DNA from 2 places in the Pseudofrankia sp. EUN1h genome. Region 1 is predicted to be linked to the other one. Evidence: predicted binding sites of a transcription regulator. Region 1 holds the regulator's gene; the other holds the start of a gene.
The links. Region 1 encodes LexA, which represses DNA repair genes until DNA is damaged. Its sites were predicted from a motif close to CGAACNNNNGTTCG; they were not measured.
Positions count from the first base shown of each region.

Region 2: the regulator LexA is predicted to act here: its motif matches at 1,436-1,449, upstream of pcrA (DNA helicase PcrA).

Region 1 is NZ_MBLN01000045.1:94,541-98,752, forward strand. Features, by position in the region: gene nrdR (transcriptional regulator NrdR) at 1-263, opposite strand, end outside; gene BCD49_RS11485 (hypothetical protein) at 701-1,033, opposite strand; gene lexA (transcriptional repressor LexA) at 1,469-2,317, shown strand; gene BCD49_RS11495 (hypothetical protein) at 2,363-3,658, opposite strand; gene hflX (GTPase HflX) at 3,699-4,212, opposite strand, start outside.
Region 2 is NZ_MBLN01000002.1:431,813-435,283, forward strand. Features, by position in the region: gene BCD49_RS02585 (hypothetical protein) at 1-351, opposite strand, end outside; gene BCD49_RS02590 (DNA alkylation repair protein) at 484-1,188, shown strand; gene pcrA (DNA helicase PcrA) at 1,457-3,471, shown strand, end outside.

The sequences.
Region 1 (4,212 bases):
ACTCGCTGACCGAGCCTGGCAAGGTCCTCGGCGCTCACCGGACGGCCCTGGCAGGCCTTGCGGACACCAGCGACGACCTTGGCCCTGCTGAACGGCTCGGCGGCACCGCTGCGCTTGCGCACCTGCAGCGAGGCCTCCTCCATGGTCGTGAACCGCCGCCCGCAGGACGGGCACGCCCGGCGGCGCCGGATGGCCGCGCCCTCATCGGCTTCCCGGCTGTCCACCACTCGGCTGTCGGGATGCCGGCAAAACGGACACCGCACGGCTCCTCCCTTCGTCAGACCCCTGTAGGAACAACCACGCACGCGAGAGAACGCGTCCACGCTTCGGCCCCGTCCCTGCTTCCCGAGGCATGGCTGACGCAGGGCATGGCGACCTGGCCGGGGAAGCTCCCACGAGCGCGACCGCGCACCGTCGGGACGGTCTCCACAGCTCCCACGGAACGCTGCCGTTCCGCGGCTAGCTATTCCGCAACTACAAGCTGTGGACTACTTACAGGTATGTAACTACAAGATGTTGTGCTGCCAGAGTAGCGCATACCCGGATCACCCGTGAGCATGCCCCCCGCGCGTGTCGGATCCCACCCGCCCAGACGGGGAGAAGCAGCAGGTTCGCGARGAACCGTCACATGCCGACAGCCCGACGCCCGCGCCGACCGGGTGGTCGGCGCGGGCGTCGGGCCAGGGAAGGACGCCGCCGGTCAGAAGGCGGCGAGCGCCCAGTGAACGGCGAGCCATGCGGCGCTGGTGGCGCCCCAGACAGCGAGGACAAGCAGGAGCCCGGCGACGGCCCGGCCGCGGCCGGTCAGCCTCAGCGCGGGCGCCGGCCGTCCCGCCCGCCGGCGGTCCAACCTCGCGCCGGCGACCGGGTGCTCGGCGGCGACAGCCCGCGCGAGCGGGCTGGGAACCGCCGGCGGGGCGGCGTTCGCCGACCGACGACGGCTCGGTACGGGCAGGGCGATCACATCGGCGCCGTCCGGCTGTCGCGGGGCCGGGCGCCCTGGGACCAGGGTGGCCCCACGCGGGTTCGTCACGCCAAACCTCCTAGCGGCCGGGCCATTACCCGGCACAGCTCGTCGAGCGAAGCTCAACCAACGTCGGGGGGTCCGGGGCGCGAGCCCTCGAAGAACCGTGGCGACCGGTCATCGAGGGAGACATCCCCGGCAGACATCTGGGGCCATCGGGAAGGTAGCCCAAGATCTACAACTGGCGACCACCGGCGGCAGTAGCCGGTAGCGGAAGTCAGGACGAGGACAGGGCCCGCTTCGAACTGATGGTCGATTCTTACATGCACAAGGCCGACAGAGCACGCAGACACGCTCGAACGCCTGTTTGAGATTCGCGCGCCACCGGGCTACGGTCGTCACACGATCGGGCGCAACCCGGCTCCCCTTATCCACAGGTGAGGCCGATGAGAAGCCGGCGGCCCGGTCCCGCACCATGACCTTGAGCGAGGGAGAACCTAGGCCATGACCACGCAGGGCAGGGGGCCGCGCAGGGCAGGACGCCCGTCGGCCAGCGGCGACGAGGAGAGCGACGGCACCGTACGCGCCTTCCCCGACGGCCCCGTCGACGACGACGGCCTGACTCCCCGTCAGCGCAAGGTGCTCGAGGTGATCCGTGACGCGGTCGAGCGGCGCGGCTACCCGCCGAGCGTGCGCGAGATCGGCGAGGCGGTGGGCCTGACCAGCACCAGCAGCGTCGCGCACCAGCTCAGGATGCTCGAGGACAAGGGCCTGCTGCGCCGCGACCCGAACCGGCCGCGGGCGATCGAGGTGGTCTCCCCCGAGGGTGGCCGGCCGGTCAGGCCGATCCCGAAGACCCGGCAGACGGCCGGCGCGGGCAGGGGCCGGGGCGGCGTGAGCCCGCTGCGGGTGCACACGCTCGGCCCGGCCGACGACGCGCTCGCCCGCGAGGCCGGCGAGCAGGACTCGCTGAAGGCGGCGACCGCCTACGTGCCGCTGGTCGGCCGGATCGCCGCCGGTGGGCCGATCCTCGCCGAGCAGGCGGTCGAGGACGTGCTGCCGCTGCCGCGTGAGATCGTCGGCGAGGGCACCCTGTTCCTGCTCCGGGTCGTCGGCGACTCGATGATCAACGCGGCGATCTGCGACGGCGACCTGGTGGCGGTCCGCCAGCAGCCGGTCGCCGAGAACGGCGAGATCGTCGCCGCCCTGATCGACGGGGAGGCGACCGTCAAGCGGCTGCGCCGCCGGGACGGCCACGCGTGGCTCCAGCCGGAGAACCCGGCCTTCCACGACATCCCCGGCGACGACGCCACCATCCTCGGCCGCGTCGTCGCCGTCATGCGCCGCGTCTGAGCACTCCGTGAGGCGCTGAGACTGAACTCGGCTAGCCGAACTCGGCTAGCCGAGTTCGGCCTTGCGGTGGATCGAGTAGTGGAGCACGAGGAACGGCAGGCCGAACACCCAGAACTCGTGTTCGGCTCGCAGCTCGCCGTCCTCGAGGTAGACGTCGAGCTGCTCGGCGAAGCCGTGGACCGCCGCGGCGGTCAGCTCCTTCGTCTCCGCGTCCACATAGGTCAGATAGTGCCCGGGCTGGTCCAGGTCGCCGCGGCTGGACAGCACCAGCCCGCCGCCGGCCCGCGCGGTCGGCGCGAGGGTGGCCGTGAAGCTGGCCTGTGGCAGCGGGAAGCCGACGCTGACGTAGCCGCGGCCGTCCCGGCGGTAGGTCGTGTAGATCCCCACGTAGATGGGTTCGTCGTTGTCGACGTACGACCTGATCCAGCCCCGGATGCTTACGGTGCCGTCGTCGGTGCCGCTGATCGTGTCGATCCGGCTGCGAACCCCACGCTGCGCCTCTCGCTGGTTCATGGGCACGTTCGCCTGCCCCAGCGGGCGCGCGAGCACGGTGCGGTAGAGCAGGTAGCCGGGCCGCACCCACAACCGCCATCGCGGAACGATGTCGAGGGTGAACCGGGTGGTGTGCTCGTAGAACTCCCGCACCAGCGGGGCGACGGTCGCGGGATCGAACTCGGGGCCGGCCAGCTCGTCCAGCGAGGCGACGATCCCGACGTCGGGGGCGGCGGCCTGGTAGTCGCCGCCGAGCACCTCGGCCAGGTCGCGCACGTAGCCCGTCCCGACATAGCGGGTCCGCGCCACCAGCGGGACCACGAACGGCAGATCCGCGGGGCTGACCCGTTCGGCGAGCATCATCACCTGCGGGTCCCGGAAGATCGCCGCCGACACGGTCCGGAAGGCGAGCACGGTGGCCGCGCCGACGATCGCGGCAGGGACGTCGCCCCAGAGCAGCCGGCACCCGTAGCCGATGGCGAGCCCCACCAGCGGGCCAAGCACCACCTTCTGCGGACGGAGCCCCAGCGCGCCGGCCAGCGCGCCGGCGACCAGGCCCACGACCACCGGCCCGGCCCCGGTCACCGCCGCCAGCGCCCACGCCAGGGGCGCCGCCATCGCGGTGCTCATCACGATGCGCGACCACAACGCGGGGATCTGGCCGGGACGCTGCCGCGCCCGCGCGACCGCCTCCGACACCGTCGTCAGCAGGCCACCGACGACGGCCGCCGCGATCATGGGGAGCGCACCCCACCGAGTGGCGAGGGACAGCCCGGCGACCGCGCCGATGACAGCGGCCAGCCCGAGCGAACCGGGCTTGTCCGCCTTGCCCGATTCCTCCACGGCCACGCCACGAACCTACCGACAGGCGCCGTGGCGGTGATGCGCCCTAGGCGTCGACGCTCTGGCGGAAGGCGTCCAGGTCGGCGGCCAGGCCCGCGGAGACGCGAGCGCGCAGCTCGGTGCCCGTCGCGGTGTGCGCCTGGTCGAGAACCTCACCGGACTCGTGGATCCGGGCGACGAGATCCCCGCGGTTGTACGGGACGAGGACGTCGACCTCGACCTGCGGGTGCGGCACCCGGGCGGCCAGGGCCTCCACCAGCTCCTCCAGGCCGGCACCCGTCCGCGCCGACACGCACACCGCGTCGGGAGCGATCCGCTTGATGCCCGCGACCGTCGTCTTGTCGGCGATGTCGGTCTTGTTCACCACGATGAGCTCGGGCACGTCGCCGGCGTCGATGTCGTTCAGCACCTCGCGCACGGCCGAGAGCTGCCCGATCGGGTCCGGATGCGAGCCGTCGACCACATGGATGATCAGATCCGCGTCCGCGACCTCTTCGAGCGTGGAGCGGAACGCCTCGACGATCTGGTGGGGCAGGTGGCGGACGAAGCCGACCGTGTCG
Region 2 (3,471 bases), on a different contig from region 1:
GGCCGGATAGGGCATGGCCGGTTCGGTCCGCCGGTCCAGCTGCCATCGTCCGGTGACGTAGCGGACGGGGAGACCGGTCTGGTCCGCCGTCGTCGTCTCGAAGGACGGCTGGTCGGGATTGTCGGCCGCGGTGCCGGGGCGCGCGCCGTCCGGGCCGACGGTGACCACCTCGCGCTCATCGCCGGCCAGCAGCTCGACCTCGACCCGCCAGCGGCAGTCACAGGTCGACGTCGTCGTGGTGACCGGGAACGACGCGGTCGTGCCGGGCGCGATCGGCAGAGCCTGCTCTCCTGACGTGGCGACGACCGGGTCCTGGGTGGTGGCCAGGCGGTAGTCCAGGCTCAAACTCACCTCGGCCGCCTCGCATTGTTGGCGGACTTCCGTCGGTGATCCCGGCATATCGGCGCGCTGGGGCGGCCCGGCGCCCAGGTGCGGGGTGACCTGGGGAGATCGCCCGTCCACCCCTTGGAAGACAATTCGGCCGTGGACTCCTCTCCGGCGGTGGACCGGCTGGTCGACGCGGTGCGCGCGGCCCTGGCCGCGGCGGCCGACCCGGTGAAGGCGCCGGGGATGCAGGCCTACATGAAGTCCTCGATGCCCTACCTCGGCGTCCCGAAGCCGCCGAGGGAGCTGGCGCTGCGGCCCGTCTTCGCCGCGCACCGGCTGGAGACGATGACGGACTGGCGGACGGCGGCGCTGCGGCTCTGGCGCGACGCGGGCTTCCGCGAGGAGCGCTATGCCGCGATCACGCTCACCGGTCACCGGCCCTACCAGGTGTACTGGACCCCGGCGGCGCTGCCCGTCTACCAGGAGATGATCGTCACTGGTGCCTGGTGGGACTACGTCGACGAGCTCGCCTCGCGCCGCATCGGCCCGCTGCTGGCCGCGAGCCCCGAGGCGCTGCGACCGGTGATGCTGCGCTGGAGCCGCGACCCCGACCGCTGGCTGCGCCGCACGTCGATCATCTGCCAGCTCGGCGCGAAGAAGAACACGGACCTGGACCTGCTCTACGCCTGCATCGAGGCGAACCTCGACGATCCGGACTTCTTCCTCCGCAAGGCCATCGGCTGGGCGCTGCGGCAGTATGCCTGGACGGACCCCGACGAGGTCCGCCGCTACGTCGCGACGCGGGTTGATCGACTCTCCCCGCTCTCCAAGCGGGAGGCTCTGCGTAATGTCGGCGCTTAGCCACGCAATGGTGAGCCGTTGTTACCTGACGGCTCCGAAGCTACGTAGGGTCGACAGATGGCGTCGCCTACATCGCGCCCAGCGGTGCTGAGCGCCCCGAGGTCGCCGCGTGGCGCCCTAGTTCAGTCAGAAGCCGTTGGGGTCCCCGTGGATTCGATCCGCCCCGGCGGATCGAATCCACGGGGCTATGCCTAGTTGGCCAGCGACCGACCCCCGACTTCCGCGGCGGCCAGGGCGGACGGCCTCTCGAACGTACGATCGAGGAATCATGAGCACCCTTTTCGACGACATGGTCCCTGGCGCGGGTGCCCCTGGCGCGGGTGGCTCCAATGCGGGTGCCCCGGCGGGCGATGCGGCCTACGAGCCGTACGACCCGTACGACATGTTCGCGCCCGGAGTGCTGGCCGCTGCCCCGGTCACCCCGCCCGGCGCCGAGGGCCGCCGGCCGGCACCGCGACTGGACCCGGACGCGCTGCTGGCCGAGCTGAATCCGCAGCAGCGCGCCGCCGTGGTGCACGAGGGCGCTCCGCTGCTGATCGTCGCCGGCGCCGGCTCCGGCAAGACCAGGGTGCTCGCTCACCGGATCGCCTACCTGCTCGCCGCCCGCCAGGTGCACCCCGGCGAGATCCTCGCGATCACCTTCACCAACAAGGCCGCGAACGAGATGAAGGAGCGGGTCGGCGCGCTCGTCGGCGGCCGGGTGCGGGCCATGTGGGTCAGTACCTTCCACTCGGCCTGCGTGCGGATCCTGCGCAGCGAGTCGAAGCGGCTCGGGTTCGGCTCCTCGTTCTCGATCTACGACGCCGCCGACGCGCAGCGGCTGATCACCCTGGTCTGCCGCGATCTGGATCTCGACTCCAAGCGCCACCCGGCCCGGGGGCTCGCCGCCCAGATCAGCACGCTCAAGAACGAGCTGATCGACCACGAGACCGCGCAGGCCAAGGCGGCCAGTCACCCCGAGCGAACGGTCGCCGAGGTGTACGCCCTCTACCAGCGCCGGCTGCGCGAGGCCAACGCGCTGGACTTCGACGATCTGATCATGACGACGGTGAACCTGCTGCAGGCGTTTCCCGACGTCGCGGAGCACTACCACCGCCGGTTCCGCCACGTGCTCGTCGACGAGTACCAGGACACCAACCACGCCCAGTACACGCTCATCCGCGAACTCGTCGGCGGCTCGGTCTCGACGGCGGGGCGGGCGGCCGACGAGGGCATGCCGGGGCAGGCCGAGCTCTGCGTCGTCGGCGACGCCGACCAGTCGATCTACGCGTTCCGCGGCGCGGACATCCGCAACATCGTCGAGTTCGAGCAGGACTTCCCGGCCGCGAAGGTCGTCCTGCTGGAGCAGAACTACCGCTCGACCCAGACCATCCTGTCCGCGGCCAACGCCGTCATCGCCCGCAACAGCCAGCGCAAGCCGAAGCGGCTGTGGTCGGACGCCGGCGACGGTGAGAAGATCGTCGGCTTCGTCGCCGACAACGAGCACGACGAGGCCGCGTTCGTCGCCGAGGAGGTCGACAAGCTCACCGACGACGGCCACGCCCGCCCGGCCGACGTCGCCGTCTTCTACCGGACCAACGCGCAGAGCCGGGTCTTCGAGGAGATCTTCATCCGCGTCGGCCTGCCCTACCGGGTCGTCGGCGGCGTGCGCTTCTACGAGCGCAAGGAGATCCGCGATCTGCTCGCCTACCTGCGGGTGCTGGCGAACCCGTCGGACACGGTCAACCTGCGCCGCATCCTCAACGTGCCCCGGCGCGGGATCGGCGACCGGGCGGAGGCGATGCTCGGCGCGTTCGCCGAACGGGAGCGCATCCCGTTCGCCGAGGCGCTCGGCCGGGTCGGCGAGGTACCGGGGCTGGCGACCCGCTCCGCCAAGGCCATCCGCGAGTTCGCCGCCCTGCTCGACGAGCTGCGCGAGACCGCCGACGGTGACCTGGTCGGGACGGCCGAGGCCATCCTCGACCGGACTGGCTACCTCGCCGAGCTGGTCGCCGAGGACACCGTCGAGGCCCAGGGCCGGGTGGAGAACCTCCAGGAGATGGTCGAGGTCGTCCGGGAGTACGTCCAGCGGTTCCCCGAGGGCACGCTCGCCGGCTTCCTCGAGCAGGTCTCGCTCGTCGCCGACGCCGACCAGATACCTTCCGACGACGGCTCGGACGGCGTCGTCACGCTGATGACGCTGCACAGCGCCAAGGGCCTGGAGTTTCCGGTGGTCTTCCTCACCGGGCTCGAGGACGGCATCTTCCCGCACCTGCGCACGCTCGGCGACCCGACACAGATGGA